Regions from separate parts of the Amycolatopsis sp. CA-161197 genome, predicted to be linked through region 1. Evidence: riboswitches for the same ligand, from Rfam matches in the RefSeq annotation. Region 1 holds a riboswitch; the other holds the start of a gene.
What was found. A riboswitch is a leader RNA that binds a small molecule or an ion and turns the genes downstream of it on or off. The one in region 1 is predicted to bind thiamine pyrophosphate.
Positions count from the first base shown of each region.

Region 2: another riboswitch for thiamine pyrophosphate. It lies ahead of ACQPXB_RS42295 (thiamine ABC transporter substrate-binding protein); the one in region 1 lies ahead of thiO (glycine oxidase ThiO).

Region 1 is NZ_CP192059.1:9,620,106-9,635,627, forward strand. Features, by position in the region: gene ACQPXB_RS45660 (phosphatidylinositol-specific phospholipase C domain-containing protein) at 1-479, opposite strand, end outside; gene thiD (bifunctional hydroxymethylpyrimidine kinase/phosphomethylpyrimidine kinase) at 593-1,426, shown strand; gene ACQPXB_RS45670 (MarR family winged helix-turn-helix transcriptional regulator) at 1,489-1,920, opposite strand; gene ACQPXB_RS45675 (thiazole synthase) at 2,103-2,858, opposite strand; gene thiS (sulfur carrier protein ThiS) at 2,861-3,061, opposite strand; gene thiO (glycine oxidase ThiO) at 3,061-4,146, opposite strand; TPP riboswitch at 4,141-4,246, opposite strand; gene thiE (thiamine phosphate synthase) at 4,277-4,942, shown strand; gene ACQPXB_RS45695 (hypothetical protein) at 4,939-5,730, opposite strand; gene ACQPXB_RS45700 (threonine ammonia-lyase) at 5,885-6,829, shown strand; gene ACQPXB_RS45705 (MFS transporter) at 6,833-8,389, opposite strand; gene ACQPXB_RS45710 (GntR family transcriptional regulator) at 8,503-9,258, opposite strand; gene ACQPXB_RS45715 (SIS domain-containing protein) at 9,414-10,457, shown strand; gene ACQPXB_RS45720 (N-acetylglucosamine kinase) at 10,454-11,455, shown strand; gene ACQPXB_RS45725 (DUF3159 domain-containing protein) at 11,563-12,231, opposite strand; gene ACQPXB_RS45730 (SGNH/GDSL hydrolase family protein) at 12,508-13,335, shown strand; gene ACQPXB_RS45735 (OmpA family protein) at 13,420-14,157, shown strand; gene ACQPXB_RS45740 (LapA family protein) at 14,164-14,607, shown strand; gene ACQPXB_RS45745 (DUF6932 family protein) at 14,701-15,177, shown strand; gene ACQPXB_RS45750 (hypothetical protein) at 15,174-15,522, shown strand, end outside.
Region 2 is NZ_CP192059.1:8,928,639-8,944,160, reverse strand. Features, by position in the region: gene ACQPXB_RS42335 (DUF6542 domain-containing protein) at 1-290, opposite strand, end outside; gene rmuC (DNA recombination protein RmuC) at 1,092-2,006, opposite strand; gene ACQPXB_RS42325 (exonuclease SbcCD subunit D) at 2,287-3,441, shown strand; gene ACQPXB_RS42320 (AAA family ATPase) at 3,438-6,401, shown strand; gene ACQPXB_RS42315 (methylated-DNA--[protein]-cysteine S-methyltransferase) at 6,850-7,350, opposite strand; gene ACQPXB_RS42310 (DNA-3-methyladenine glycosylase 2 family protein) at 7,347-8,777, opposite strand; gene ychF (redox-regulated ATPase YchF) at 8,880-9,962, shown strand; gene ACQPXB_RS42300 (4a-hydroxytetrahydrobiopterin dehydratase) at 11,486-11,764, opposite strand; TPP riboswitch at 11,798-11,913, shown strand; gene ACQPXB_RS42295 (thiamine ABC transporter substrate-binding protein) at 11,931-12,989, shown strand; gene ACQPXB_RS42290 (ABC transporter permease) at 12,965-14,605, shown strand; gene ACQPXB_RS42285 (ABC transporter ATP-binding protein) at 14,606-15,522, shown strand, end outside.

The DNA.
Region 1 (15,522 bases):
ACGGCGCCGCCGAGGTGGGCGCGGAAGGCCCCGTCGAGCTCGTCCGGGCCCATGCCGGTGTTGTCCGAGAAGCCGGTCTTCATCTCGAGCTTCAGTGTGAGCGGCGTGTGGTCCGGGTGGGCCGCGAGCCAGATGCGGATGTCGTCGAGGCAGTACTCGAGGTTCTTGTTCGTGCCGCCCTTGTACAGGTCGGCGGTCGTCGACGCGGCGACGCAGTTGTTGCTGTTGCCCAACGGGTTCGAGTGGCTGACCTTCCACTCGTGCGTGATGAAGTCCGGCCACACGTCGAGCTCGATCAGCGACGAGCCGTTGTCCAGCGCCTGCGCGAGGAACGGGTACGCGGCCGGGTCGTAGGTGTTGTGCACGCCGACCGTGGTCACGTGCGAGAGTTTCGGGCTGTCCGCGTTCGCCACGGCTGCCCCGGACAACGAGGCGGCGACGAGCGCGCCGACCGTCACGACCACTGAAGCGAGTTTCATCCTGACCCCTTCACCCACCGATAGTGCGATGGCACTCACACTGTGCCACCGTGATGGACTGTGGATGAAGGACAGCTGACCAAATGGACTAGACCAGAAGTCGGAAAGTGCCCATGACTGAAAACCCGAGCCCGCCGTCGGCCTTGACCATCGCCGGTTCCGACTCCGGTGGCGCAGCCGGACTCCAGGCCGATTTGCGGACATTCCTCACTTGCGGGGTGCACGGGCTCGTCGCCGTGACGGCCGTGACGGTGCAGAACACGTTGGGAGTCCACGATCGCGCAGACATCCCGCCGCACGTCGTCGCCGGCCAGATCGAGGCCGTCGCGTCGGACATGGGTGTGGGCGCGGCGAAAACGGGCATGCTCGCGTCGGCGCAGATCATCCACGCGGTGGCGACCGCTTGTGACAACGCGGGCATCGGACGGGACCACGACGTGCCGTTCGTGGTCGACCCGGTGGCCGCCTCGATGACCGGCCACCCGCTCTTCGACGCCGACGGCCTGTCCGCGCTGCGCGAGGAACTGCTGCCGCGCGCGACCGTGCTGACGCCGAACCTCGACGAGGTGCGCCTGCTGACCGGGTTGACCGTGACCGACCGCGAGGGCATGCACACCGCGGCGGTCGCGCTGCACCGCCTGGGCCCGAAGTACGTGCTCGTGAAGAGCGGCCACCTCGTGTCCGACCCGGAGTGCGTCGATCTTCTCTTCGACGGCGCCACGTTCGTCGAGCTGCCCGGCCCGCGCTTCAACACCCCGCACACCCACGGCGCGGGCGACACCATGGCTTCGGCCCTGACGGCCGGGCTGGCCAAGGGGATGTCGGTCGTGGAGGCCGCCCGGTACGGCAAGTGGTTCGTGTCGCACGCGGTCGAGCACTCGTACCCGATGGGCGCGAAGGTGGGACCGGTGTCGGCGTTCTGGCGGCTGGCGCCGGAGGATCGCTGACCGGCCCCCGCAGCGGCAGGCCGGTCGAGCTGTGTCCGGAAGGGCGCCTCCGACGACGGCAGCTAGCTGTCGTCGGAGATCAGGGCCTCCAGGGCCGGCAGCGCGACCGTGAGGGCTTCGCGGTATTCGGGGCTCAGCTTGTCGAGGCGGCGGTTGAGCTCCTGCACGCGGGTGGACCGCACGCCGGACACGAGGCGCTCGCCCTCTTCCGTCGCGCGGGCGAGCCAGGCGCGGCGGTCGACGGGGTCGGACTCGCGCGTGACGTAGCCCGCCTCGACGAGGGTGGCGATTATGCGCGACATCGTGGCCGCCGCGACGCCCTCCTTCGCGGCGAGGTCGCCGAGGCGCAGCTGACCGAAGTGGACGAGCGTGGCGAGAGCTGAGATCGCGCCGTGGCCGGGCCCGGGGACCCCCGCCTGCCGCAACGAGCGCGACAGCCGTCCCACGGCCAGGTACAACCTGCCCGAGACGTCCTGGACCGAGGATAGAGTCACGGCTGGCTCCTCCTGCCGCTGTTGCCCGCCGCCTTTGCGCCGGAAGGGTGTCGTCCACCATAAGGCCTGCCGGTGCACGTTCGGCGTTAAGCGCGGACGAAATCACCGACCGGCGCGCCCAATGCGGCCCACTTGCACCAGGCGGCTTACCCGCCTTTACCCCGGGAGGGCGAAACCAGCGGTCAGCGGGGCGGGCTCGACGCGTGAGCCCAGAACCGCTGCGGCACCCGGCCCGCGTCGCGCGCCAGGCGGCCCGCCTCGACGCCCGCGCGCATGGCCGCGGCCATGCGCTCCGGGTCTTTCGCGCGGGTGACCGCGGTGGACAGCAGCACCGCGTCGCAGCCGAGTTCCATGGCGAGGCAGGCGTCGGAAGCGGTGCCGATGCCCGCGTCGAGGATGACGGGGACCATGGCGCGCGCGACGATCAGCTCGATGTTGTGCGGGTTGCGAATGCCGAGGCCCGTGCCGATGGGGGCGCCCAGCGGCATCACGGCGGCGCAACCCGCTTCCTCGAGCCGCAGGGCGAGCACGGGGTCGTCGTTGGTGTACGCGAGCACGGTGAAGCCGTCGGCCGCCAGTTGCTCCGCGGCGTCCAGGGTTTCGAACGGGTCGGGCAGCAGGGTGCGGTCGTCGGCGTGGACCTCGAGCTTGATCAGGTCCGTGTCGAGCGCTTCGCGGGCCAGCTGGGCGGTGAGCACGGCCTCCGCGGCGGTGCGGCAGCCGGCGGTGTTGGGCAGCAGCTTGATCCCGAGGCGCCGCACGAGACCGAGCACGCCGGTGCCGCCGTCGGCGTCGGCCTTGCGCATGGCGACGGTCGTCAGCTCGGTGCCCGACGCGACCAGCGCGCGTTCCAGCACCGACAGGTTCCCGGCACCACCGGTCCCGATGATCAGCCTCGACGACAGCTTGTGTTCGCCGATGACCAGCGCGTCGTCCATCGTCAGCCTCCCTGCACCGCGGTCAGCACGTCGATGTTCGCGCCCTTCGGCACCACCGACGCCTCCCACTCGCCCCGGCGCACGACCTCGCCGTTCACCGCGACGGCCACGCCCTGGCGGGTCACGTCGAGCGCGTCGAGCACCTCGGACACGGTGGCGCCGTCGGGGAACTCGCGCCAGCTCCCGTTGACCTTGATCTCCATCAGACTCGCTCCTTCTCCAGCAAACGGGCGGGCGCGGCCGCCCCGATCTCGTCCGGCGGCGCCTCGCCCGCCAGCCAGGCGACCACGGCGTCGGCGGTCACGGGGGCCATCAGCAGGCCGTTGCGGTGGTGGCCCGTCGCCGCGTACACGCCTTCGCCGAGCTCCCCGATGTACGGCAGCGCGTCGCGGCTCCCCGCGCGCAGCCCGGCGGCGATCTCGACGAGCTCGTACTCCGTGATGCCCGGCAGGATCCGTTCGGCGCCTTCCAGCAGCTCCCGCACGCCACGCGCGGTCACGGCCTCGTCGAAGCCCGCTTCGTACTGCGTCGCGCCCAGCACCAGCTCGCCGTCCGCGCGCGGCACGAGGTAGATCGGCCGGCCCTCGACCATCGCGCGCACCGTGTACGGCGGAGGCGGCAGACAGCCTCGTCGCGGCCGCAGCCGCAGGATCTCGCCCTTGAGCGGCCGCACGGCGTCGGCCAGCAGCGGGTGCAACGCGCCCGTCCACGCGCCGGCGGCCAGCACAGTGCGAGTGTCCGGACCGGTCACGTCGTCGAGCGAAGCAATCCGTGTCGCGGAGAACTCGACCCCGCGCTTCGAGCACGCCGCCAGCAGCGCCGTCAGCAGCTTCCGGTTGTCGACGGCCAGGTCACCCGGCACGTGGAGCCCGCTGCGCACCGCACCCAGGCCCGGCGCGAGCCGCCGCGCCACCCGCCCGGTGAGCCGCTCGACGTCGCGACCCAGCGACGTCAGGTACTCGGCGAGGATGTCGAGGTGCCCGGCGTCGGCGCTGTCGAACGCGACCACGATCGTCCCGTGTTCGGCCAGCCCCGGGTCCGTGCCCTCCGCGGCGAGGTCACGCGCGAACGCCGGCCAGCGCCGCAGCGACTCCTCGCCCAGGCTGAGCACGTGCTCCTCACCCGGCCACGCCTCCGTGACGGGCGCCAGCATGCCGCCGGCCACCCAGGACGCGCCGCGCGCGGGTGCCGGATCGACCACCGTGACGCGGTGGCCGCGAGCCGCCGCGCGCCAAGCCGCGGACAGGCCGATGACACCGCCGCCGACGACGGTGAGGTTCTCGCTCATGGGAATCACGCTCCCTGCGCCGGCATGACCCGGATCAGGTTCCACGGTCGGAGCGGCAGCTCCCTCTCAGCCCGTGCCTCGGGCTCCCGTGCGGACCACCCCACTCTAGTGCGCGGGTAACGTCCCCGCCATGCCCGCCCTGACCGGATCACAGATCCGCACCCGCCTGGCCGATTCGCGGCTGTACCTGTGCACCGACGCCCGCTCGTCGCGCGGCGACCTCGCCGAGTTCGTCGACGCGGCGCTGGCCGGCGGCGTCGACATCGTGCAGTTGCGCGACAAGACGAACGGCGCCTCGCTCGAGGCCGCGCAGGAGATCGCGGCACTCGAGGTGATCGCCGAAGCGTGCGCGCGCCACGGTGCGCTGCTGTCGGTGAACGACCGCGCCGACGTCGCCCTCGCCGTGGGCGCCGACGTGCTGCACCTGGGCCAGGACGACATCCCCGTGCCGCTCGCGCGCCGCATCCTCGGCGACGACGTGGTGATCGGCCGTTCCACGCACTCGCCTCAGCAGGCTACGGCGGCGGCCGCCGAGGACGGCGTGGACTACTTCTGCACCGGCCCGTGCTGGCCCACGCCGACCAAACCCGGCCGGTACGCGCCGGGCCTGGACCTGGTCCGGGCCACGGCCGAAACCGGTACCGAACGGCCGTGGTTCGCGATCGGCGGCATCGACACCGAACGGCTGCCGGAGGTGCTGGCCGCCGGCGCGACGCGGATCGTCGTGGTCCGGGCGATCACCGACGCCGAAGACCCGAAGGCGGCCGCGCAGGCGCTGAAGTCCCGGCTCGGTTAGGGGGTCGGCGTCGCCGAACCCGCCTTCGTCTGCGGCGCGCTCGGCGTGGTCGACGGCGCCCCGCCCGTGCTCGACGGCGGCGCGGCGCTGTCCGAGCTGCTCGAAGACGTCGGGCTTTCGCTGGTCGACGTGCTCGAAGACGACGACGGTGGCGGGGTGTTCGACTCGGTCTCGCTGGGCGGCGGGCTGTTGAGCGACGTCGTGGGCGGGCTGTCGTCCTGCCGCTGCTGCTGGGTCGTGTCTGGGGTGCCCGGTTTGAAGAGTCCAGGCCCGACGTTCCCGCCCGAGGCCAGGTCCGCCCCCACGGCCACGGCGATCGCGATAGCCGTCGCGACCACACTCGTCCCGATGATGATCGGCCAGCGCAGCTTCCTGAGCTTGTCACCGAAGGATTCCTCCGGCTCCGGCTGCTGCGGCCCGGTGAGTTTCGAGATCCGCACCGTCGGCATCTCCGACGGGTCGAGCGGCAGCAGCACGGTGGGCATCTGCGCCGGATCGTCCACCGGCGACAGCCCGGACTTGCTCCCCTTGCGCTGCCCGGCGGTCACGAGCGCCGCGCGCGCCTTCAGCGCGGCCTCGCGCGTGCGCTGCAGCGAACGCAGGTACAGCTCGGCGCCGACCGTGGTGATCACGCTCGCCACCCCGGCCCCCACCACGGTGCCCGCCACGCCCAGCGTCGAGCCCAGCAACGCGGCCGTGACGGCGGCCAGTGCCGTCGCCACCACCTGCGCTGGGCGGAAACTCTTCTTCTCGCCCTGCTCCGACGTCTTTTCCTGCTGCTGACTCATGATCCCGATCTACTAGTGCCCGGCCACTTCCCCTGCGGTGTTCAACGAGTAAGGCGCGCGAGGAACTCCCCGCGTTGCCCATCCGTGAGCGAGGACACGTTGACCGTCCACAATGGATGGACTATGGCTCACATTTTCCTGACATACTCACCACATGCGATTGGTGACGATCTCCGATATCGAGGCCGCGGCAAAGCGGGTAGCCGACCACGCCGTGCGCACGCCGCTGCTGCGCCAGCACTGGGCCGAAGGCGAACTGTGGCTCAAACCCGAGAGCCTGCAACAGATCGGGGCGTTCAAGATCCGCGGCGCGTACAACGCGATCGCCTCACTCGACGACGCTGAGCGCGCACGTGGCGTGGTCGCGTATTCCAGCGGGAACCACGCCCAGGCCGTCGCCTACTCCGCCAACGCCTTCGGCATTCCCGCCGTGATCGTGGTGCCGGACGTGGCACCGCGCTTGAAGGTCGAGGCTACGCGCGGCTGGGGCGCGGAGGTGATAGAGGTGCCGATCGCCGAGCAGGAACCGGTCGCGGCCGCGCTGGCGAAGGAGCGCGGGCTCACCTACATCCCGCCGTTCGACCACCCCGACGTGATCGCGGGCCAGGGCACCGCGGGCCTGGAAATCGCCACCGACCTGCCGGACGTCGACACGGTGCTCGTGCCGGTGAGCGGCGGCGGGCTTGCTTCCGGCGTCGGCACGGCGATCAAGGCGCTGTGCCCCGGCGCGAAGGTCATCGCCGTCGAGCCCGAGCTGGCCGGCGACACCGCCGAGAGCCTGCGCGCCGGCCGCCGCGTCGAGTGGCCGATGGACCGGCGCGCCCGCACGATCGCCGACGGCCTGCGCGCCCAGCCGTCCGACCTGACCTTCGCGCACTTGCAGAGCGTGCTCGACGGCATCGTCACCGTGACCGAGGACGAGATCCGCGACGCCACGCGCGTGCTGGCCCGCCGGGCGCGGATCGTGGCCGAGCCCAGCGGCGCGACGGCCACCGCCGCGTACCTGCACCACGCCGGCGAGCTGCCGGGCGGCAAGACGGTGTCGGTGATCTCCGGCGGCAACGTCGACCCGGCGCTGCTGGCCGAGTTGCTCGCGTAGGGGTCAGTCGCGCGGCGGGCCCGGGCGGACGTGGGTCGGCGGTCCCTCCACCCCGCAGTGGAAGCACTCGCCGGGGTGGGGTGACTCGTCGTCCACGGTTCGCTTGGGCGCCGCGGCGCCGTCGGGAACGCCGGAAGGGGCGCCGGAGTCGTCCGGAGAACCGAGCACGCCGTTGTGAATCCCCAACGCGATGAGGCCTCCGGCGATCGCCAGGACGGCGCAGATGAGCAGTGCCATGCGCCAGCCGGCCGTCAGCGCGACGGGGTCGCGGTAGGCCGAACCGGTGAGTCCGGCGGCCGCGGGGAGCACCGCGACCGCAAGAAGACCACCCGTTCGGGCGATCGCGTTGTTCACACCGGACGCGACACCGGCGAAGCGGTCGGGGGCCGCGGCGAGCACCGTCGCGGTCACCGGCGCCACCGTGCACGCGAGTCCGAGGCCGAAAACGACCACCGCGGGGAAGACCGAACCGAGGTAGGAGGATCCCGGTCCGACGCGGATCAGCAGCAGCATGCCGATGCCGATCACGATGGGTCCGACCACCAGCTGCAGCCGCGGCCCGATGCGCTGGGCCAGCGCGCCCGAGCGGCCCGAGAGCAGCAGCATGATGATCGTGATCGGCAACCCGGCCAGGCCGGCGAGCGTCGGCGGGTAGTTCAGGGAAACCTGCAACTGCAGGACCAGCAGCATCATCACGGCGCCGAGGGCGGCGTAGACCACGAACGTGAGCGCGTTGGAGAGCGTGAACGTCCGGTCGCGGAACAGGCTGGGCGGCACGAGCGGTTCACGGGAGTGGTGCTGCAACCAGAGGAACACGCCCATCCCGGCGATACCGGCGACCAGGGCGATCAACACGATCGGGTCGCCGATGCCGCGGCCGGGCGCTTCGACCAGCGCCCCGGTGATGCCCGCGAGCCCGATCGCGCCCGTCGCGGCAGCTGTGAAGTCCGGGTGGCCGGTGGCCGTCTCGTCGCGCGACTCGGGTACGAACTTCAGCGCCATCAGCACCACGACGATGGCCAGCGGCAGGTTGATCAGGAACGCCAGCCGCCAGGACCAGACCTGCACCAGCACGCCGCCGATCAGTGGTCCGACCGCGGCGGCCAGACCACCCAGCCCGGACCACGCGCCGATCGCGCGCGCCCGGTCGTTGTGCGCGAACGACGACTGCAGGATCGCCAGCGAGCCCGGCGTCAGCAGCGCGCCGCCGATGCCCTGGATGATCCGGAAGACCACCAGCTCCGTGGTCGAGGTGGCGATCGAGCACAGCCCCGACGCGATGCCGAACCAGACCACGCCGATCAGGTACACGCGGCGCCGGCCGTAGCGGTCGCCGAGCGAGCCGGCCACGAGGATCAGCGCGGCGAGCGCCAGCATGTAGCCGTCGAGGATCCACTGCAGGCCGGCGACGGTGGCGCCGAGCTCCTCGCCGATCCGGGGCAGCGCGACATTGACGATCGTCCCGTCGAGCATGGCCATGCTCGAGCCGAGGATCGTCGTCCACAGCACCCCGCGCGCCAGCGGGGTGCCCCAGCGGATCCCGCTGCCGGTCGTCGTCACGGTGCGATCACCGCGCACGCTCGAAAGTCATGCGCACACGGTGTCGCGACGCCGGTCCGGGCGCAACCACCCACGCCCGGCCCGGCGAGTGCTCGTGGGCCCACCGGCCCGGCTCACGGCAGCAGCGTCGTGACGAACTTGTAGCGGTCGCCGCGATACACCGAGCGCGCGAACTCCACCGGCTTGCCGTCGGTGGCGAACGAGTGCCGCGTCAGCATCATCACGGGCATGCCGACGTCCGCGCCGAGCATCTCGGCTTCCTGCGGGCCGGCGAGCGACGTCTCGATCGTCTCCTCGGCGCGCTCCAGCTCCACGCCGTAGTGCTCACGGAGCACCGCGTAGAGCGACCCGCCGGCCGAAATGTGCTTGCGCAGCCCGCGGAAGCGCCCGAGCGGCAGGTGCGTCGTCTCCAGCGCCATGGGCTGGGAATCGGCCAGCCGCAGACGGCGAAGGCGAAGAATTTTCGCACCCTGGCGGATCGCGAGCAGTTTCGCGAGTTCGCCCTCCACGGGCAATTCCTCGAGTTCGAGCAGTTTCGACGACGGCTTCAGGCCTTGCTTGCGCATGTCCTCCGTGTACGAGGACAGCTGCAGCCGCTGCGCGAGCTTCGGCTCGGCCGCGAACGTGCCCTTGCCTTGAACGCGGTGCAAGCGGCCCTCGGCCGTCAGGTCCGCCAGCGCCTGCCGCACGGTGGTGCGCGACACGGTGAACTCGCCCGCCAGCGCCCGTTCCGTCGGGATCGGCGAGCCCGGCGGCAGAGCGTCGAGCAGATCCAGCAGGTGCTGTTTCAGCGCCCAGTACTTGGGTTCGCGCTGTCCGCGCACACCCGCCGTGGTCCCCGCCTCACTCGCGGGGGATGTCTCCAACATGACCGGCTCCCTCAGCTTTCCCTCACTATCGCGCCACTTCCCCGTCAAGAAACGTACCCTTCACCACAAACGCTCCGCCCGGCTAGCATTGGTCTAGACCTGACCGCACGCCGCTCAGCACACCCGGGACCGCGGTCCCGGCGGAGAGGAAAGTGATGACCCAACAACATCCCGGCGAGCACATGGCCGCGGAAATCTCGGAGCAGCCTGCCGTACTGGCCGGGCTCGTCGAGCGGCAGGGGGAAATAGCCGAAGTAGCTGAAAAGATTTCACAAAAGCCGCCCCGTTTCGCCTTGCTCGCCGCCCGCGGTTCGAGTGACCACGCCGCGTTGTACGCCAAGTACCTGATCGAGGTCCTCCTGGGTCTTCCCGCGGGTCTCGTGTCACCGTCCACCGCGACGCTCTACGGCGCGCGGCCGGACCTGAAGGACGTGCTCTTCGTCACCGTGAGCCAGAGCGGCGGCTCGCCCGACCTCATCGAGGTCACCGAAGCGGCCCGGCGCCAGGGCGCCCTCACGGTGTCGGTCACGAACACGCCGGACTCGCCGCTGCGCGCGGCGGCCGAGCTGGGCGTGGACATCGGCGCCGGCCTGGAGAAGGCGGTGGCCGCGACCAAGACGTACTCCGCGACGCTGCTCGCGCTGTACCTGTTCGTCGACGCCGTGCGCGGCGGCAAGGCGGCCGACGCGCAGAAGCTCGGCGACCTCGCCCAGCAGACGCTCGACGGCGCGACCGAAGGCGTGCAGCGCGCGGTGGACCGCTATCGCTTCGTCGACCGCGTGCTCACCACCGGCCGCGGCTACTCCTACGCGACGGCGCTCGAAGGTTCGCTGAAGCTGGCGGAGACGAGCTACCTCGCCGCCCGCGCGTACAGCGGCGCGGACCTGCTCCACGGCCCGGTCGCCGCGGTCGACGGCGAGACCGCCGTGCTCGCCGTGACCAGCGCGGGCCACGGTGGCGCGGCGATGGGCGAAGTGCTCGAGGCCGTCGGCAAGCGCGGCGCCGACGTGCTCGCGGTCGGGTCCGCGTCGGCCGACGTGCCGGCGGCGCTGCGGATCCCCGTGGCCCCGACGGCCGAGGAGCTCGCGCCGATCCTGGAGATCCTGCCGATCCAGCGCATCGCGCTCGGGCTTTCGCTCGCGCGCGGCGGCGACCCGGACAGCCCGCGCGGGCTGCTGAAGGTGACCAAGACCCGGTGAGTCTCGTCGTGGGCGTGGACGCCGGTGGCACGTCGACGCGAGCGATCGCGGTCGACGCCACCGGCGCCGTGCTCGGCTCGGCGACGGCCGGCGGCGCCAACCCCAACTCGCACCCACCGGCGGAGGCGGCCGCGCGCATCGCCTCGGCGATCGAGCGGGCGCTGGGTGGACGCACCGACGTGCGCGCCGCCGTGGTCGGGCTGGCCGGGGTGAGCAAGCTGTCCGACCCCACCGTCGCGACGGTGTTCGCCGAGGCGTGGCAACGGATCGGTTTGGACGGTGCGGTTCGGACGGTCGCCGACGCCGAGGTCGCGTACGCGTCGGCGACGTCGGCCCCCGACGGCACCGTGCTTGTGGCGGGCACCGGCTCGATCGCCGGGCGCATCCGCGACCGGCGGATGACCGCCACCGCGGGTGGCTACGGCTGGCTGCTCGGCGACGAGGGGTCGGCGTTCTGGCTCGGGCGCGAGGCGGTGCGATCCACTTTGGAGGCGCTCGGCCGCGGGCCGGCGCTCGCCGGGCTGCCGGCCGCCGTGCTCGCGGAGGCCTTCGGACCGTCTCCTGTGGACTCCCGCGACGACGGGGCCACTTCAGACAATTCCGATTTCCCCAATTCGCTTGTCACGGAAGCGAATCGGTTGGCCACCGCGCGTGCGCTCATCACGAAGGTCAACGCCGAAGCGCCGATCCGGCTCGCCCGGTTCGCGCCCCTCGTGAGTGCCGCGGCGGCCGCCGGCGAGTCCTCCGCGACGGAAATCGTGGCCCGGGCAGCCGATCTTCTGGTCGCCACGGCCCTCGCCACGCGCGACCCGGGCGAGAAAACTCCCGTGGTGCTCGTGGGCAGCGTCCTCACGGGAACGGGACCGGTGGGACCGCTCGTGCGGGCCGGGCTCGCCGGGCTCGACGTGCTGACCAGCTCCGACGGAGTGCTCGGCGCCGCGTGGCTGGCCGCCGTGGACGCCTGGGGAGAGACGGCGGCGCGGCCTTCGGCAAGGTGAATACGACCAAAACCTGGTTCGAAGTGTTCAAACCGTCGACTCAACCCCTCCGGGCCGGGTACCGTAGGCATCGGCCCCCGGACCCTCCCCCCTCGCCGGGGGCCGCCTTATGTCCTGGGTCCGTCTTCCGAACCCGGTTCCGGCACGAGCCGCAGGCCCGGATGCCCGGCCGGCAGCGCCTTGTACAGCACCCAGCCGCTCACCGCCACGGTCGCCGCGACCAGTGGCCACGAGAGCGCGGTGCGCGCGATGCCGAGGGCGACCACGTGCTCGCCCCACCACAGTAGGCCGTAGACCACCACGCGGATCAGGTACTGCAGCACCCACACCCAGCTCGCCCACGAGTACGCGCGCAGCAACGCGGGGTCACGGCGCCAGCGCGTCTTCTGTCCGATCAGGAGCCCGACGATCACGCCCAGCAGCGGCCACCGCACGACGATGCTGGCCGCGAAGAGCAGGGCGCTCGCCGCGTTGGAGAGCAGCTGCAGCAGGAAGAAGTCCTCCGCGCGGCCGGTGTGCAACGCGATGAGCGCGGCGATCACGACGGCCGCGAGACTCACGACGACGGCACGCGCCTTGTCGCCGCGGATCAGCCGGTAGGCGCCGAGCACCACGGCCACCCCGATGGCGACGATCGCACCCCACGAGATCGACTGCCCGGTGGCCAGCCAGCCCACCACGAAAGCGACCGGCGGAATGCTGGCGTCGATCGCCCCTCGGCGGCCGCCGAGGATCTGCGCGAGCGACTCGCGCGAAGGCGTCGTCTCGTCCGTCACATCCCCAGCCTGCCGGATACCGGGGTAGCAGGCCCGAAGCGGGAGACCTTCGCCACACAGCGTGTCCGATCAGTGCTCGACTGAGCGGTTCGTCACCCCGGATCGAGGTGAAAATCCCGTAATACAGGCGCGCGAGGATCCGACAAGATAAGAGACTGTGCCTTCCGGCTGAACCAGGGGTGGCGGCCGGGAAGGATACGGGGACGTCCGATTGTTAGTTGTGGTGTACAACTTAACGCGGGGCAGGCGCGGCTAGACCGGGAAGGGGATCCCAGCGTGTACGGAATCGACAGTTACGTGGCGATCGGTGACAGCTTCACCGAAGGCCTCAACGACGAGCTGCCCGACGGCTCCTTCCGGGGCTGGGCCGACCGGCTCGCCGAGATGCTCGCCGCGGGGCGGCCCGACTTCCAGTACGCGAACCTGTCACTGCGCGGCAAGATGCTCGACGAGATCATGGACGAGCAGCTGCCGATCGCGCTCGAGGTCAAGCCCGACCTGGTCACGCTGTGCGCGGGCGGCAACGACGTGATCGTGCCCGGCGCGGACGTCGACGCCATCGCGGCCCGGTTCGAGGCCGGCGTGGTGAAGCTGTGCGAGGCCGGCATCCCGGTCGTGATCTTCAACGGTCCCGACACCAAGGCGCTCTCGGTGATGAGCGTGCTGCGCGGCAAGATCGGCATCTACAACACCTATCTGTGGGCGATCGCGGCCCGCCACGGCGCGAAGATGGTCGACCTCTGGACCATGCAGCCGCTGCACGACCGGCGCGCCTGGAGCGACGACCGCCTGCACTTCACGCCCGACGCGCACCGCCGCATCGCGCTGCTGACCGCCGAGGTGCTCGGCGTGCCCGTGACCGAGGACTGGCGAGAGCCGTACGCGCCGACCGCGGAGCCGGCCACGTGGATCACCTCGCGCCGCTCGGACCTCAACTGGACCAAGACGCACCTGCTGCCGTGGATCCGCCGCCAGCTCAAGGGCGAGTCGATGGGTGACGGGCTGTCACCGAAGCGGCCGCAGCTCTCGCCGCTGGTGCAGGCCGAGGCCGCCGCACTGGAGCTCGACGTGCGGGACTTCCAGGACAACGCCACCGCGTCCTGACCAGGCTCAGGTTCGGGTCAGCGCCACCCGAATGGCGCGCCCGACCAGGTCGCCAACGGGCCGTGACCGGCCTATGGTCCCTTTATGTCCGGTGCTCGCGGTTGGCTCCGCCTGATCCCCGTCGCGGTGCTGGTCACGGCTGTGCTCGCCGGGGTGGTCACGTGGGTGCGGGCCGACGGGATCGAAGGCGACCTCACGGGACGATCACGCTCCGCGCTCGTCGCGGCCGGGATCCGCGGCGGCGACGTGTCGTTCTCGGGCCGGCAGGCGACGTTGTCGGGTTTCCCGGCGGACCAGGCCGGGCGTGCGCTGGGGATCGTGCAGGGTGTCGAAGGGGTCGAGTCCGCGGCGGTTTCCGGTGGTGCGGCGCCGAATCCGCCTTCCGTGACGTCCACGCCGCCTGCCACGACGAGCGCGCCGCCGAGCAGCAGTACGCCGCCGAGCACGACTTCGTCCGCGCCGCCGACCGACCGCGCCGGGGTGCAGAAGGAGCTGGACGCGCAGCTGGCGGACACGCCGATCGAGTTCAAACCGAACTCCGCGCAGCTCACGCCGGCGGGTACCCAGGCGGCGCGTGCCGTCGCGAAGCTGCTGAAGGACGCGCCCGACGACCTGCGCTACCGGATCACCGGGCACGTCGGCGAAGGTCCGGGCGGTCGGGCGTCGGCGGTCCGGCTTTCGCAGAGCCGGGCGCGCGCGGTGATGCGGTTGCTGACGGCCGGCGGAGTGCCGGCCAACCGGCTGCTGGTGCGGGGCACCGGAACGGCCGCGCCGGGCGAAGGTGGGGACCGGCGCGTCGAGATCACGGTCGAAGAGAGGTGATGGCGGATGCTCTGGCTCTTCGGGCAGATCTGGCTGTGGCTGCTCGTCGCGTTCCTGCTGGGGGCGCTGGTGATGTGGCTGATCATGCGGGCGGGGCGGCCGAAGCGTCCTCGTGAAGCCGATTCGATTCCGGCTGCGGGCTCGACGTCGGGCTCGTTGCCCGACGTCCCGGAGCCGAGCGACGCCGAGCGGACGCAGTACATCCCGGTGCCGAGCTACGACTACGACGAGCAACCCGAACGGGTCTACAACGACTACCCCGAGGTGGACCCGGACGAGCCGTACACCCCGGACGAGGCCCCCGGTCACCACATCGGGCGACTCCCGGACCCCGAACCGCACCTCTCGGGTGACCTGAACTGGCCGGCCGCCGAAGAGCCCGTGGACGCGTGGCCGCACGACGACGAGCCCCACGAGTCCGCGCCGCGCCGACCTGGGCGAGGTGGCTGACACCCACCTGGTAAGTTCGGCTACGCACTGTGAGCAGCGGTGTGCGCGGGAGCCGTGAGCCTCTCGTCGAGGTTCGCGAGGTCAGGAGGTCCGATGCCGCTCCCGCACTGGACGCCGCAGAACCTGCTGCCGCCGGGCCGTCACCAGGCCGATCTCGCCGACGTCTACGAGCGGCTCGTGTTCGACGCCCCGCACCAGAACGATCGCGAGATCCTGTTCAGTGCGCTCAACAGCTACCTCGGCGTCGCCCGCCGGGTGATCTCTTCGGGCCGCGCGTGGATCGGCGGCGCGTTCGTCACACGCACCGGCTACCCGCCGCGTGGCCTGGACGTGGTGCTGCTGCCCGACGAGTGGGGCGCGCTCAAGCGGCTCGACGACGAGGGGCGAACGGCGCTGTACGGCCTGCTCACGCTGCGCGGGGTGATCGTCGGGCAGCCCGCGATGTACCTCGAGCAGGTGCAGCCGGTGGGCGGGATGCTCGACGGGTTCCTGTGCCGTCCCGGCGACGAGGACGTGTGGGAGACCGTGTGGGCCGAAGGCGGCAAGGGGTTCCCGGAGATGGTCTGGTGAGGAACGAGTTCCGGCGCATCGCCGACGAGATCCCCGGCGGCACGTGGCTCGACGACCTCGCGCGCGCGTCGGCGATGGCGGCCAACGCGAAGTTCGAGCGCACGTCTCGCTCGCCGCTGCTGCACGTGTCGGTGATCGGCGAAACGCACATCGACGCGTACACGTTCTCCGACATCAGCCGCGCGCTTCAGGACGCGACGGCGAAGATCGGGCACATCATCCGCAACCCGTCCAACGAGGTCACCTTCGTCCAGCAGGCCGACCGCGACAAGGCGCCGCTGATCCAGAAGGGCCAGGCGGGCAACGCGATCTTCTTCGGCTTCCCCGAGCCGGCACTCGACGACG
Region 2 (15,522 bases), 690 kb from region 1:
GTGACGGCCAGCACCAGCGGCGGCTGCACCATCGGTCCGAACAGAGCGCGTCTCTGCACCGCGCCCACCGCGAGCACAGCGCCCAGGAAGTAGCCGGCCTTGAACACGAAGTCGAGGCTGCCCTTGGTCTTCTCGTCGATGATGGCGCCCAGCACGGCCAGGCCGAAGCCCACGAGGACAGCCGCCCACCAAGGCAGGCCGCGCCTCTCGCCGACGACGAGACGCTCGTCCCGGGGCACGGTGGCGTCTTCGGCATCAGGATCGCTCTGGCGATCGCGTATCGCGGTCACGAGGCAACACCGTAGCCGTTACTTGTCACGATCTTGCTGCCACTGCCGAAGACCGCCCTGACCAGCCACCCGGCAGCGTGACGTGAGTTGCCGGCAGCCGGAACACGTGGTGTCCCGCGGCCCGTCTCGCCGCGTACCGCGCCCTGTCCGTGGTCTGGTCACCTGACCTGCGGATACAGCCCACTGGTCTGGTCCGACCGGCCGTCCCGTCGTCGCTCGGACGCCAGCCGCCCCGTCGCGCACCGGCCGCGGCGGTCGGCTACGCGGAACGTTCCCGCTACCCGGAAACCTCACAGCGACTGAACCAAACCCCGGGCAGCGCAAATGCCCCATCGACCCCGAACCGGCCACGGTCGGAACGCACCGTGACGAGCCGTGCCGCCTCAGCTGCCGCGATCACGAGCCACGCCGGGCAAGGCTGCCGCCGTCTCGCGCTGCCTCCGGTGCGGCGCGCTGTCGGCACGTCCGGCACCGGCGCCGAGCTACCGGCCACGCCTGGCTGGCGCGCTACGGGTTGCCGCGGTGCAGCTACCGGGGCCGCAGACCACCAGCCACGCGCACTGGACGCTGTGCACCGAGCACCCCGCGCTGAGTGCCGAGCAGGAGCCGTGCCGTCCAAGTGCCTGCCGCGGGCCGTACGATCCCTGCCGCCAGCTGCCCTGACGATCAGCTGTGACCGAACGCGTGACACCGCACTGTCCGCCGCGTCCGTCCGGACGCCGCCTCCCGGGCGCGATCATCGAGGCAGGCCTCCACCCGCCAGAGGCCGTCCGGCGAAGGGCCGCCGCGAAGAAGCCGTCTTCAGCTAGCTGCCAACTCGTCCCCCTTCCGTACCTCCGGCACCTGCGACGGGCTGCCCGACGCGTCCGTCAGGGGTGCCACCGTCGCGCGGAAGCTCTCCAGCGCCTCCAGTTCGCGCCGTCGCGCGGAGAGGAACCGCTGCAGGTGCGTACTCGTGAGGTTGAGCGCCTCGACCGCGTTGCCGGCCGAACGGTGTGCCGCCGCGGCCCCGGCTCGGACCTGCTCGACGTCCTCCACCAGCGCCCGGTCGCTCGCGGCGAACAAGGCCGCCGACGCCAGCACGCCGAACCCCGTCGGTCCACACAGGAACACCCGGCGGTCGATCAGCCAGCGCAGCAGCTCCGGGTCGGTGTCGAGCGCGGCGACCACGGCCGCGTCGGACGGGACGAACATGATCGTGCCGTAGATCGCGTCGGCCCAGCGCTGGTAACCCTTGCCGGCGAGCTCGGCCGCGCGGGACCGGATCTGGCGCACGTGGGCGCGCAACGCGTCGAGCCGTTCCTCGGGGTCGTCGGTCTCCACGGCCTCGGCCCAGATCGCCATGCTGGCCTTCGCGTCGACAGGCACGGTGCGGCCGCCGCCCACGCGCAGCACCATGTCCGGCTTCACACTGCCGCCGCCGGCCAGGTCGGTCTGCAGCGTGAAATGCAGTTCTTCGCGCAACCCCAACGCGCGCGCGGTCTCGACCAGCACCTGCTCACCGAGCTCACCGCGGCCGCTGATCGACGCGAACGCCACCTCGTACCGCCGCAACGCCAGCTGCTGCTGGTCGTTCTTCGCGCGCTCGGCCGCCACGAGCCGCGCCGCCGCGTCGGCCCGGCGCATGCCGTCGCCGTAGAGCCGCCACAGCAGCGCGACCGCGACGCACAGGAGCAGCGCGAGCACGACGGCTGCGGTCGTGATCACCGTCTCCACCCGAGTCTCCTTTCCTCGCCCGACCAAGCCCCTGCTCGATCAAGCCCTGCCCGATCAACCGGACCAGTCGGAACGGCCGGTACCGATCGACGCCGACATCATGGCGGACCGCACCGACAAAAACCGGCAAGCGCGGTCGCGCTGCGTAGCTGACCAGCGCGTTCACCGGTTCGGCCGTCGGCGTGTCCACCAGGGCCCTGATAGGGTTCGTACACACGTTCGAGTGGCTCTCCGGCGAGTCTCCGCGGTTTCGTCGTGATCGCCTCTTACCGTGGTTGCCGTGAGACTCCTCCACACCTCCGACTGGCACGTCGGCCGCACGTTCCACGGCGCCGACCTGCTCGCCGAGCAGGAGGCCGTCCTCACCCATCTCGCCGAGCTCGTCACGAGCGAGCACGTCGACGTTGTGGTGGTGGCAGGCGACATCTACGACCGCGCGGTCCCTTCGGCCGAAGCGGTCCGAGTCGCGACCAAGGCCATGAGCCGCATCCGCCAGGCCGGCGCGCAGCTCGTGATCACACCCGGCAACCACGACTCCGCGGCGCGGCTGGGCGCCTTCGCGGACTTCGCGGCGGCCGGCGGTCTGCACCTGCGCGCCACGATCGCGGGCCTCGCCGAACCCGTGCTGCTGAACGACGAACACGGCGACGTCGCGATCTACGGCATCCCGTACCTCGAACCCGAGCCGTCGCGCCACGCGCTGGGAGTGCCGGAGGCGCGCGGCCACACCGGCGTGCTCACCGAAGCCATGCGCCGCGTGCGCGAAGACCTTGCCACGCGGCCGAAAACGCGCTCGGTCGTGCTGGCCCACGCCTTCGTGAGGGGCGGCGCGAGCAGTGAATCCGAACGCACCATCGCCGTCGGCGGCGTCGAACAGGTCCCGGGCGACGTGTTCGACGGCGTCGACTACGTCGCGCTCGGCCACCTCCACGGCCCGCAGACGCTCGCCGAGCACCTCCGCTACTCCGGCAGCCCGCTGGCCTACTCGTTTTCCGAAGCGCGCCAACGGAAATCGGTCTGGCTCGTCGACCTCGACGCGGCCGGGCTCGCAAACATCCGCCGCCACGAACTGCCCGTGCCGCGCCCGCTCGCGACGTTGCGCGGCGAGCTGCAGGAGCTGCTCGACGCACCGGAACACGAGGAATGGCGCGACCACTTCCTCTCGGTCACGGTCACCGACCGCGTGCGCCCGGTCGACGCGATGCGCCGCCTGCGCGAGCGGTTCCCGTACGCGGTGCACCTCGACTGGGAGCCCGAGGGCGGGCTGGCAGGCGCGCAGCTGAAGTACGCCGACGCCGTCCGCGGCCGCACCGACATCGAGATCGCCCGCAGCTTCCTCGACGACTGCCGCGGCGCGCTCCCCACGGAAACCGAGGAACGGCTGGTGTTTCTCGCGCTCGAAGCGGCCAACCGGGCGGCGGTGGCGAAACTGTGAGGCTGCACCTGCTGGAGGTCGAGGCGTTCGGTCCGTACGCGGGCCGCGAGGTGGTCGATTTCGACGCACTCGGCGCCGACGGCCTCTTCCTTCTGCACGGCGACACCGGCGCCGGCAAGACCACGCTGCTCGACGCCATCGCGTTCGCGCTGTTCGGCGTGGTCCCGGGCGCGCGCGGTGACGTGAAGCGGCTGCGGTGCGACGTCGCCGCACCCGAACAGCTCACTGAGGTCGTGCTGGAGCTGACGGTGCAACGCCAGCGGCTGCGCATTGTGCGCAGCCCCGAGTACCAGCGCGCCAAGAAACGCGGCGACGGCTTCACCACGCAGCAGGCGAAGGTGTCGCTGACCTGGGTCGGCGAGCCGCCGGCCGGGCTGCCGCCCGACGGGATCATCCGGATCGACGAGGTCGCGCGTACCGTCGAGCGGCTGCTGGGGATGACGGCGGCGCAGTTTTTCCAGGTCGTGTTGTTGCCGCAGGGCGAGTTCGCGAAATTCCTGCGCTCCGACACCACCGAGCGCGAGAAGCTGCTGGAGCGGCTCTTCGGCACCGAGCGGTTCTCCGACGTCGAGCGCTGGTTCGCCGATCTGCGCGCCGAACGCGGGCGGGCACTGGAAAAGCGTCAGCAGGAGCTGCGGGAGCTCGTCGCGCGCTACGCCCAGGAAGCGCAGCAGGAGCCGCCCGAAGAAGATCAGGCGGAATGGGTCGACGCCGTGCTCGCGGAAGTCGCCGCACGCGCAGAAGCGGCGGAAACCGAAGCGGCACAGGCACGTTCGGCCGCGACCAAGGCCGAGACCACACTGCGGGAAGCCGAGGAAGACGCCGACCGCATCCGCCGCGTCCGCACCGCGCACACGCGGCTCGCGCAGATCGCCGAGACCGCGGGCGAACGCGCGGAGTGGACCGAGGAGATCGCGGCCGCGCGGCGGGCGTCGGCCGTGGTGCCCGAGGTCGAGCTGCTGGAGCGGCGGACTTCGGAGCTGGGCGACGCGCAGCTCGCCGAGGCCGACCACACGCGGGCCTTGGGGGAGCTGGGTTTCGACTCCGTCGGCCTCGCGTCGGCGGACCTGCGTGAGCGCGCCGGATCGTTGCGCGAGGAGGCGGGCGCGCTGGCCGAGCTGGTCGCGGAGGCCGAGCAGCAGCGTGTGGACACCGAGCGGCGCGACGAGCGGAAGGCCGCGGCCGGCGCGGCGGCCGAGCGCGTCACCGAGTTGCAGACGCGGCTCGCGGAGGTGCCCGAGCGGCTCACGGCGGTGCGAGGTGAGGCGGCGTCGGCGGCTGAAGCGGCGGCGAAGCTGGACGGTGCGAAGGCGCGCGTCGACGAATTGACGGTTGTTTCTCGCGCGGCCGCGGAGCTGCCGGAGGCCGTCGCGAAGGTCGGGCGCGGCGAGGCGAAGCTGCGTGAGGTCGTGGACGCACATCAGGCGGCTCGTCAGCACCGGCTGGACCTGCGGGAACGTCGGCTGGAAGGGATGGCCGCCGAGCTGGCCGCGAGCCTCGCCGAGGGTGCGCCGTGTCCGGTGTGCGGCTCGGCGGAGCACCCGGCGCCCGCGCGGCACGGGGCCGAGCTCGTGGATCCCGCCGAGGAACGGGCCGCGGAAGAGGCGGAGCAGAAGGCCGGCGCCTTGCGGCAGCGCGTGGTGTCCGCGTTGGAGGAGGCGAAGGCGCGGCTGGACGCGTTGCGCGAGCGGCTGGGCGAGTGGACGGCCGAGTCCGTGGCGGCGGAGCTGGCGGAGGCTCGGGCCGGCGTGGGGGCGCTGTCCGAGCAGGCCGCGCGAAAGGACCGGCTCGCTCGGCAGGTCGTCACGCTGGAGCAGGAAGCCGACCAGCTGGCGGCGCAACGGCGGCGGGCCGACCAGGCCGTCACGGAGGCGCAGGCCGAGGTCCGGGTGCTGGAGGAACGGCTGGCCGAACGCTCGAAGCGGCTGCTCGAAGGGCGCGGTGAGTTCCCGGACGTCACGGCGCGCCGGCGGCATCTGCTCACGTTGGCGGGCGCGTTGGATTCCGTCGCGGAGGCGCGTACGGCAGTGGGTGGTGCGGAGTCCCGGCTCGCCGAGCAGCACGGTCTGGTCGAGATCTCCTTGCACGCCAAGGGTTTCGCCACGCTGGAGGAGATGCGTGGCGCGGTCCGGTCCGACGAGCAGGTCACCAAACTCGAGCAAGGCCTCGCCGAAGCCGAGGCGACGGCCGCGGGGGCGCGGGAGCTGCTGGCGCAGCCCGAGCTGTTCGGGATCTCGCCCGACGACGTCGTGGAGGTCCCGCCGCTGGTCGAGGTGGCGAAGGCCGCGCGCGAACGGGCGGATACGGCGTTCGCGGCGTTGAAGTTCGTGTCGGCGCAGCACGGTGAGCTGAAGAAACTGGCCGCGCGGATGGGCAAGGCGCTCGCGGAGTTCGCGCCCGTCGAGGCCGAGTACAACGAGCTGCGCGCACTGTCCGAAGTGGTCAACGGCCGCGGCCAGAACTCGCGCAAGATGTCGCTGCGGTCGTACGTGCTCGCCGCCCGGCTGGAGGAAGTCGCGCTCGCGGCCACCGCCCGCCTGCGCACCATGAGCCAGGGCCGCTACTCCTTCGTGCACTCCGACGCGGCCGGCGCGCGCGGCACCCGCGGCGGCCTCGGCCTCGACGTGCTCGACGACTACTCCGGCGCCATCCGCCCCGCCAAGACCCTGTCCGGCGGTGAGTCCTTCCTCGCGTCGCTCTCCCTGGCGCTCGGCCTGGCCGACGTCGTCGCCGGCGAAACCGGCGGCGCGCTGCTCGACACCCTGTTTGTCGACGAGGGTTTCGGCACCCTCGACGCCGAAACCCTCGACGTCGTGATGAACATCCTCGACGAACTCCGCGCCGGCGGCCGCGTCGTCGGTTTGGTCTCCCACGTCGAAGAACTCCGCCAACGCATCCCGACCCGCCTCCGCGTGCACAAATCCCGCACCGGCTCGCGAATCGAACTCCGCACGGCGTAGCTCAGCGCGAGTCGCGGGCCACCCCACGGCGCGGGGTCGTGGGGGCCGGGGAGAAACGCGGCATGCCTGCGTGAGCCGCCGCCTGAACGGCCAACGGCCGACGTCAGCGCCGGCGGGAGAACTGATGTCGCCGCCCGGTTGAGCCGCGAGGCGCGGGGAAGCCCGCCGGAGCGACGGGCCCCTCAGACAGCCTCGTTCGTGAGCGGCTGGCAGTCGGTGTCAGCTGTGGTGGCAGAAGGCAATGCCGCCGCCCGGTTCAGTGGGGAGGCCCGTCGGGCTGTCGCCGACCAGCGGTGTGCCCGCTCGGGCAGCCGCTCCCGTTAGCGGCCGACGGTAGCTGCGGCGGAAGAAGCCGATGGTGTCGCCGGAGCCTGTGGCGAGGCCGGTGAGCGCGTTCCGGGAGCAACAGCTGCCGCGGTCACGGAACTCCGGCGGAGCGCCTGCGTGGTCAAGCGGCCTCGTGCGTCAGGAGCCACCGCTTCGCGGCCGTGCCCCAGCGGAAGTTGCCGACGGCGCCGCCGGTGCGGACGACGCGGTGGCAGGGCACGAAGAGGGCGGCGGCGTTGCGGGCGCAGGCCGACGCGGCGGCGCGGACGGCCGTGGGGCTGCCCGAGAGGGTGGCGTACTCGGCGTAGCTCACCGGGCGGCCCGGCGGGACCTTGCGCAGCGTGTCCCAGGCGTGCTGGTGGAAGGCGCCGGAGCGTTGGCGGACCGCGATGTCGTCGACGGCGTCCAGTTCGCCCGCGTGGTAGCGGCGGATGGCGGTGGTGACGGGGCCGAGGTCGCGGCGCTGGGTGAGGGTCGCCGGGGCGAGCGAAGGGGAGATGAGCGGGGTCAGGTCGGCGACGTCGGCGGTCCAGCCGGACGCGAGGACGGCGCCGTCGCCCGCCACGACGGCGGTGAAGGGGCCGATCTTGGTGTCCACGGTGGACCAGAAGGCCGTGCTCACGAGAGGTTCTCCTCGGGGTCGAAGGTCTGCAGGTAACGGGTGGCGTACGAGCTCCACGGCCGCCAGCCGCGGGCCGCGCCGGGAAGGTCGAGGCCGAGGGCGGCGGCGGAGCGGCGTACGGCGGGGTCGGTGGCGAGCAGGACGTCGGGGGCGCCGAGCAAGCGCATCAGGACGTAGTCGGCGTCGACGCCGAAGGAGAGCAGCTCCGCCCGTAGCTCACCTGGGTCCCGACCGACGTGCGGGTCGAGGGTGCCGTCTGCCAAGGCCGCGGCGACCGTCTTGACGTGCGGTTTCACGTCGGCGGCGGCCACGACGTCGGGCTCCGAGAACAGCGTGGTCAGGGTGTCCATCGGCGGGTCACCGGGCGGCACCCGTGAGCCGAGCGCGGCGACGGAGGCAGCGGCCGAGCCGAGCACGGCGCGCAGGATCAGCTCGGGCCCATCGACCGCACCGGGCACGCGCAGCCCCGGCACCTTCGTGACCAGCGGCGCGAGCACCGGATCCGCACCGAGGACACGCGCGATGGCTTCGGGATCGGCGTCGAGGTCGAGCAGCCGCCGCACGCGGGAGACGGCGCTGCCCAGGTCACGCAGGTCGGTCAGCGCCAGGTCGCAGCGGACGTGATCCGGTTGCGGCGAGAGCCAGACCAGGCCGGGGCCGTGGGAAAGCCGCAGCGTGCGGCCGTAGCCGGTGATGCCCTCGGCGCTCTCCTCGACGGCCTCGACCCCGGGCACCGCGCGCGACGCGTGGTAACGCAGCACGCCCTGCGCGTCGAACGGCGCGCGGAACGGGAGTCTCAAGCTGAGCCGCGTCGAGCCGGTGGGTTCGGCGCGGCGTCCGCGCCGCAGTGAAGCGGCGCGAAGCTGCGAAGGCGTCGTCGCGAAGACTTCGCGGATGGTGTCGTTGAACTGCCGGATGCTGGAGAACCCGGCGGCGAAGGCGACGTCGGTCAGCGGCAGCGCCGAAAGCTCGATGAGCAGCCGCGCGGAGTGTGCGCGGTGGGCGCGGGCGAGCGCGAGCGGGCCGGCGCCCAGCTCGGCGGTGAGGACGCGGCCGAGCTGGCGCTCGGAGTAGCCGAGCCGCCGCGCCAGGCCGGGCACGCCTTCGCGCTCGACGAGGCCGTCGGAGATCAGGCGCATGGCGCGGGCGGCCAGGTCGGCGCGGACGTTCCAGTCGGGCGAACCCGGCACCGCGTCCGGCAGGCAACGCCGGCACGCGCGGAAGCCGCTCGCCTGGGCGGCGGCCGACGTGGGGAAGAACCGCACGTTCTGCGCCTTCGGCGTGATCGCCGGGCACGACGGGCGGCAGTAGATGCCGGTGGTGCGCACGGCCATGATGAACTGGCCGTCGAACCGCTGGTCGCGGGCGGTGACGGCCCGGTAGCAGCGCTCGGTGTCGCGCCAGAGCGGGGCGGTCTGGGTGGCCATGTGGTCGATGGTGCCAGCAGGTCGTGGGCTTGGCTGGCGGGAATCCGACACGGCGTTACCGGGTCGGCCGGGGCGTTTGCCGGGCACGTAGACTTTACTGTCGTGAGTCTGACCCTCGGTATCGTCGGCCTGCCCAACGTCGGCAAGTCCACCCTGTTCAACGCGCTGACGCGCAACGACGTGCTCGCCGCGAACTACCCGTTCGCGACGATCGAGCCCAACGTCGGCGTCGTCCCGCTGCCGGACCCGCGGCTGGACAAGCTGGCGGAGATGTACAGCTCGGAGAAGATCGTGCCGGCTGTCGTGTCCTTTGTGGACATCGCGGGCATCGTGAAGGGCGCGTCCGAGGGTGCCGGGCTGGGCAACAAGTTCCTCGCGAACATCCGCGAGGCCAACGCGATCTGCCAGGTCATCCGCGTGTTCGACGACCCGGACGTGGTCCACGTCGACGGCCGCATCGACCCGTCGAGCGACATCGAGACCATCAACACCGAGCTGATCCTCGCCGACCTGCAGACGCTCGACAAGGCCCTGCCGCGCCTCGAGAAGGAGGCGCGCACCAAGAAGGAGGCGCGCCCGGCGCTGGAGAACGCGCAGCGCGCCAAGGAAATCCTCGACGCCGGCCGCACGCTGTTCCAGGCGCAGAAGGAAGTGGACTTCGAGTCGCTGCGCGAGCTGAGCCTGCTGACGACGAAGCCGTTCCTGTACGTCTTCAACGCCGACGAGGGCGTGCTGACCGACGCCGCGCGCCGCGAGGAACTGGAAAAGCTCGTCGCCCCCGCCGACGCTGTCTTCCTCGACGCCAAGGTCGAGTCCGAACTGCTGGAACTCGACGACGAAGAATCCGTGCGCGAGCTGCTGGAATCCGTGGGCCAGGCCGAGCCCGGCCTCAACGCCCTCGCCCGCGCCGGCTTCCACACCCTCGGCCTGCAGACCTACCTCACCGCGGGCCCCAAGGAATCGCGCGCCTGGACCATCCCCCAGGGCGCCACCGCCCCCCAAGCCGCGGGCGTCATCCACACGGACTTCGAGCGCGGCTTCATCAAGGCGGAGATCGTGTCGTACACCGACCTGATGGACGCCGGCTCGATGGCCGCCGCGCGCGCCGCGGGGAAGGTGCGGATGGAGGGCAAGGACTATCTGATGTCGGATGGGGATGTGGTGGAGTTCAGGTTCAACGTCTGAGCCCCGCTTGCGGTCGTAGGCTTGACGGACGAACTGGCCGACGCTCTCGAACTGCACCTGGCGCCGCCATTTCCCGCCCCGGCCGTCCGCCGCGGCGCTGACTACGGCTCGGTCTGCGCCGTGATGATCGGCGCTGCCGTATTACGCGCAGCTCCTGCGCATTGCGGAACTCGCGTTCAAGCGCTTGGAAGAGATGGACGCAGCTCGGCGGAGGTCCGACGCGGAGCTTCAGAACAACGTCAGCTGACCTTCGGGCACGCGGGTCCGCGCGAGAATGGCGTCGCAGCGCTGGCAGGTCACGGCTTCGTCCGTGGGGTTGAGGCCGCGGTAGTCCCAGCCGTTCAGGCCGGGTGCCGCAGGCGGGCAGCCATTCGCCGGTGACGAGGTGGACCGTGCCGGTGGACGTGCGGCCGTGCAGGCGGGTCCAGCTCGGTGGCGCTGCCGGGCGGTGGTGCTTGAGGCGGCGCCGGAATGCCGCGAGCGGTTCGCGTCGCCGGGGCAGCGCGAACAATGCCGGTGGGTCGTCCTCCGGGGTCATGACCACCACGGTCGCAGGGTGGCGTGGTGATCGTCTACCGCCAACCCGGGGTTGATCACCAGCCGCTCCGGACCGCGGTGAGGTCCGGAGCGGTCAGTTGGAACGTTTTTCCGGACAAGTGGTCTTCCGGCCCACGGACGTTGGTCAGCACTCGTTCTTCGGCAACATGCCCTGTTCGCACGCCCAGTCGTGCTGGATTTCGCCGGAGGTTTTGCCTCGGCCGGGGCCGCCGGGGTCCAGGTAGCCCTGGTATTCCTTGCAGCTCGGGTTGAACTTGCGGGCGTTGACGGCCCGTTGGCCACAGCCGGGGCGGGTGTCGCGGGCCTTGGGCGACTTCTTGGTGGCGCGGGGAGTGGATGTCGACTTCAGGGCCGCGGGGGTTGATGTGGGCGCCGGAGGGGTCGACGTCGGTGAAGGCGTCGGTGAGGGCGGGTTCGACGTCGGGGAGACCGGAGCGGCAGGAGTCGCCGAGGTCGACACCGGTGGAGGTCGCGAGTCGGCAGGCGCTGCGCAGGACGCGGCAGCCAGGAACACCACGGCTGCCGCGCACGCCACGCACAAGCGGTTCATACCGAGACGTCGGCACGAACCCGCGAGCCGTTTCGGAGAGTGAAAAGAAGCGCTCAGCCCAGCAGGCCGAGCACCACCAAAGCCGCCAGCGTGAACGACGTCGCGAACAGCGTGATCCAGGCGCGCTGGGTGGCGGAGAGGGCAGTGGGCGAGTTGTTCATCGCGGGTCCTAGCGGGGCGGGGTGGGCGGATTCCGCTGGGATAGCGCGCTGATCAAGGGTGGTGTTACGGCCTGTGGTCGAGATCACGGTGGGTGCGGAAAGTGCGCCACAGGACCGCGGCGGCGGAGGCCACCATCAGGGTGAACGCGGTGGTGCCGACGATGATCGCCTGGGTCATGAAAGTCCCCTCCGTGGAAGTGCGTACGAAGAGGGGACGTGTCAGCCCGCGGGAGGTGTCGCCGGGGTCGGGCAGATCACAGGGAGTCGATCTGGGCCGCGAGGGCGAAGTCCTTCGAGGTGAGGCCGCCGGCGGAGTGGGTGGAGAGGGTGAGCGTCACGGTGCGCCAGCGGATGTCGATGTCCGGGTGGTGGTCGGCGGCTTCGGCGAGGTAGCCGACGCGGACCACGAAGGTCACGGCGTCCGGGAAGGACGGGAGGTCGACCGTACGGGTGATGGAGTCGCCGGAACGGCGCCAGTCGGGGACGGTGGCCAGGGCCGATGAGATCTCGGAGTCGCTCAGTAGTTGCGCCATGTGTCCAATGGTGAACCCGTTTGGGCTACGCTGCACGGTTGCCACGGGAGTCCGGTGCAGCCGGGCTGAGAGGCGGGTGCCCGAGACCCGCGACCGTTCGCACCTGATTCCGGATCATGCCGGCGCAGGGAGGGCTGCTCTCCCCGCATCGGCGCAAGGAGGGCAGATGATTCCGCGGACCGCACGCACGGTGCTGGGCCTGGCCACGGTCACGGCGCTGGCGAGCGCGTGCTCGCTGTCCGGCGGCAGCTCGGGCGGCGACGCCCAGCAGACCCCGACGGTCACGCTCGTCACGCACGACTCGTTCGTCGCGCCGCAGGACGTGCTGGACGCGTTCCAGCGGCAGTCCGGGATCAAGCTCAAGATCCTCAAATCGGGCGACGCGGGGGAACTCACCAACAAACTGGTGCTCACCAAGGCCAACCCGATCGGCGACGTGGCGTTCGGCGTCGACAACACGTTCGCCTCGCGCGCGCTGGGCGAGGGCGTGTTCCAGGCGTACACGAGCCCCGAGGCCGACCGCGGGCCGCAGCGGTACTCCGCGGATCCGCAGCACCGCCTGAGCGCCGTGGACGTCGGCGACGTCTGCGTCAACATCGACCCCGCCTACTTCGCGAGCAAGCACCTGCCCGAGCCCAAGACCTACGACGACCTCGCCGACCCGAAGTACAAGGACCTCACCGTCGCCGAGAGCCCCGCCACGGCGTCGCCCGGGCTGGCGTTCCTGCTGGGCACCGTGGCGAAGTACGGCGAGCAGGGCTGGCACGACTACTGGGCCAAGCTCAAGGCCAACGGCGTCAAGGTCGACAGCGGCTGGGAAGAGGCCTACACCAAGGACTTCTCCGGCTCCTCGGGCAAGGGCCCGCGCCCGATCGTGGTCTCGTACGCGTCCTCGCCGGCCGCCGAGATCGGCGACGACGGCAAGCCGCGCACCAAGGCGCTGCTCGACACGTGCTTCCGCCAGATCGAGTACGCCGGCGTCCTCGCCGGCACCAAGCAGGTGCCGCAGGCCCAGAAGGTGGTCGACTTCCTGCTGTCGCAGCAGTTCCAGACGACGGTCGCGGCCAACATGTACGTCTACCCTGCCCGCGAGGGCGTCGACCTGCCCGCCGGCTGGGCCGCGGCCGCGCCGCTGCCCCAGGACCCCGCGACTCTGCCCGCCGACCAGATCCAGGCCGGCCGTGAGAAGTGGATCGGTGAATGGCGCTCGCTCATGGGCGCGTAACGCCGGCGCAGACCGCGCGCACGGCGGGCCTGGCGCTGCTCGGCCTGCTGCCCGTCGCGTTCCTGGTCGTGTTCTTCGCGTGGCCGGTCGTCGCGATCCTCGGCCGCGGCTTCTCGGCCGGCGGCGTGGACACGGTCCTGGCCGACGCGCAGACGTGGCAGCTCGCCGCGTTCACGCTGGTCAGCGCCGCCGCGTCGACAGTCGTCGCCGTGGTCGCGGGGCTGCCGGTGGCCTACGTGCTCGCGCGCGTGAAGCTGCCGGGCGTCGGGCTGGCGCGCACGCTGGTGCTGGTGCCGTTCGTGCTGCCCACGGTGGTCGTCGGGCTCGCGTTCCGCGCGCTGTGGCCCGACGGCGGTGTGCTGCCGCTGGTGCTGGCCAACGCGTTTTTCAACGTCGCCGTGGTCGCCCGGACCGTCGCCGGGCTGTGGAGCCACCTCGACCCGCGTGCGACCGAAGCCGCCCGCGCGCTGGGCGCCTCGCCGTGGCGGGCCTTCCGCACGGTGACGCTGCCCGCGCTCGGCCCGGCCGTCGCGTCGGCCGCGGCGGTCGTCTTTCTCTTCTGCGCCACCAGTTTCGGCGTGGTGCTCATCCTCGGCGGCGGCCGCTACCGCACGCTCGAGACCGAGATCTACCTGCGCACGGTCGACCTGCTCGACCTCTCCGGAGCGGCCGCGCTGTCGCTCATCCAGTTCGCCGCCGTCCTCGCCGCCCTCGCGCTGGGCGCGATCGCCCGGCGCCGCCGTGAGAACGCCGTGAAACTCAAGCAGGCCACGCCCCGGCGGCCGAGAAAAGGCGAATGGTGGACGGTCGGCGCGGCCACGGTCGTGATCGCCCTGCTGATGACGCCGATCGTCGCGCTGCTGCTGGAGTCGGTGTCCACACCGGACGGCTGGAGCCTCGCCGGCTTCCGCGCGCTCGCGAGCACCGGCACGGACGACGCGCTGCAGGTCTCCGGCTGGGTCGCCGCCCAGAACTCGCTCGCCGCCGCCACCGACGCGACGCTGCTCGCCATGGCCGTCGGCGTGCTGGCCAGCGTCGTGCTCGTCGCCCTGCGGCGCGCACCCGGCCGCCTCGCCCGCGGCATGGGCGAGACAATGGACGCCGCCCTGATGCTGCCGCTGGGCGTCTCCGCCGTGACGGTCGGCTTCGGCTACCTCGTGACGCTCGACGCGCTGCCCGGCGACCTGCGCACGTCGCCGTTGCTCGTGCCGCTCGCGCAGGCGCTGGTGATCATCCCGCTGGTCGTGCGGATGATCCTGCCGGTGCTGCGCGCCGTCGACGTGCGGCTGCGCCAGGCCGCGTCGACGCTCGGCGCGAGCCCGGCCCGCGTGTGGCGCGAGATCGACCTGCCGCTCACCGCGCGCTCGCTCGTCGCGGCCGCCGGGTTCGGTTTCGTGGTGGCGCTCGGCGAGTTCGGCGCCACGAGCTTCCTCGCCCGCCCCGACGCGCCCACGCTGCCCGTCGCCGTCGCGACGCTCATCTCGCGCCCGGGCGAGCTCAACAACCAGATGGCGTACGCCGCGTGCGCGCTGCTCATGGTCGTGACGGTCGCGGCCGTCGCGCTGATCGACCGCTTCGGCTCCGTTCGCGGGCACGGCACGGTGGGGGAGTTCTGAATGGCGCTCACGGTGCGGGACCTCACGGTCCACTACGGCTCGTTCGCGGCGGTCCGCGACGCGCGCCTCGACATCACCGACGGCGAGGTGCTCGCCCTGCTCGGCCCGTCCGGCTCGGGCAAGTCGACGCTGCTGCGTGCCATCACCGGCCTCGAGCCCATGACGTCGGGCTCGGTGAGCTGGGACGGCACCGACCTCGCCACCGTGCCCGTGCACCGGCGCGGATTCGGGCTGGTCTTCCAGGACGGCCAGCTCTTCCCGCACCGCGACGTCGCCGCGAACATCGCGTTCGGCCTGCGCATGCACGGGATCCCCAAGGCGAAACACCGGGCCCGCGTCGAAGAGCTGCTGGAACTGGTGGGGCTCAAGGGGTTCGAACGCCGGCGCGTCACCGAGCTGTCGGGCGGCCAGGCGCAGCGCGTGGCCCTGGCTCGCGCCCTCGCGCCCGAACCGCGGCTGCTGCTGCTCGACGAACCGCTGTCCGGCCTCGACGCGGGGCTGCGCGAGCAGCTCGCCATCGATCTCGCGGACCTGTTGCGGCGCAGCAAGATCACCGCCCTGCTGGTCACCCACGATCAGGAAGAGGCGTTCACGCTCGCCGACCGCGTGGCCGTCCTCGACGCCGGCGAGATCCGGCAGGAAGGCGCCGTGCGGTCGGTGTGGCGCAACCCGGCGGACGACGACGTCGCGAAGTTCCTCGGCGCCACGTCGTTCGTCGACGGGGTGGCCGCGGGCGGCGTGGTGCACACCGGTCTCGGTGACGTCGCGCTCCCGGAGCTCGAAGACGGTCCGGTGCGTCTGGGGCTCAGGCCGCATGCCTTGCGCGTGGCCGAAACCGGCGTGGCCGGCGAGGTGACGGCCGCGGTGCACCGGCGGGAGCACCTCCGGCTGGTCGTGCGACTGTCCGAAAAGGACTA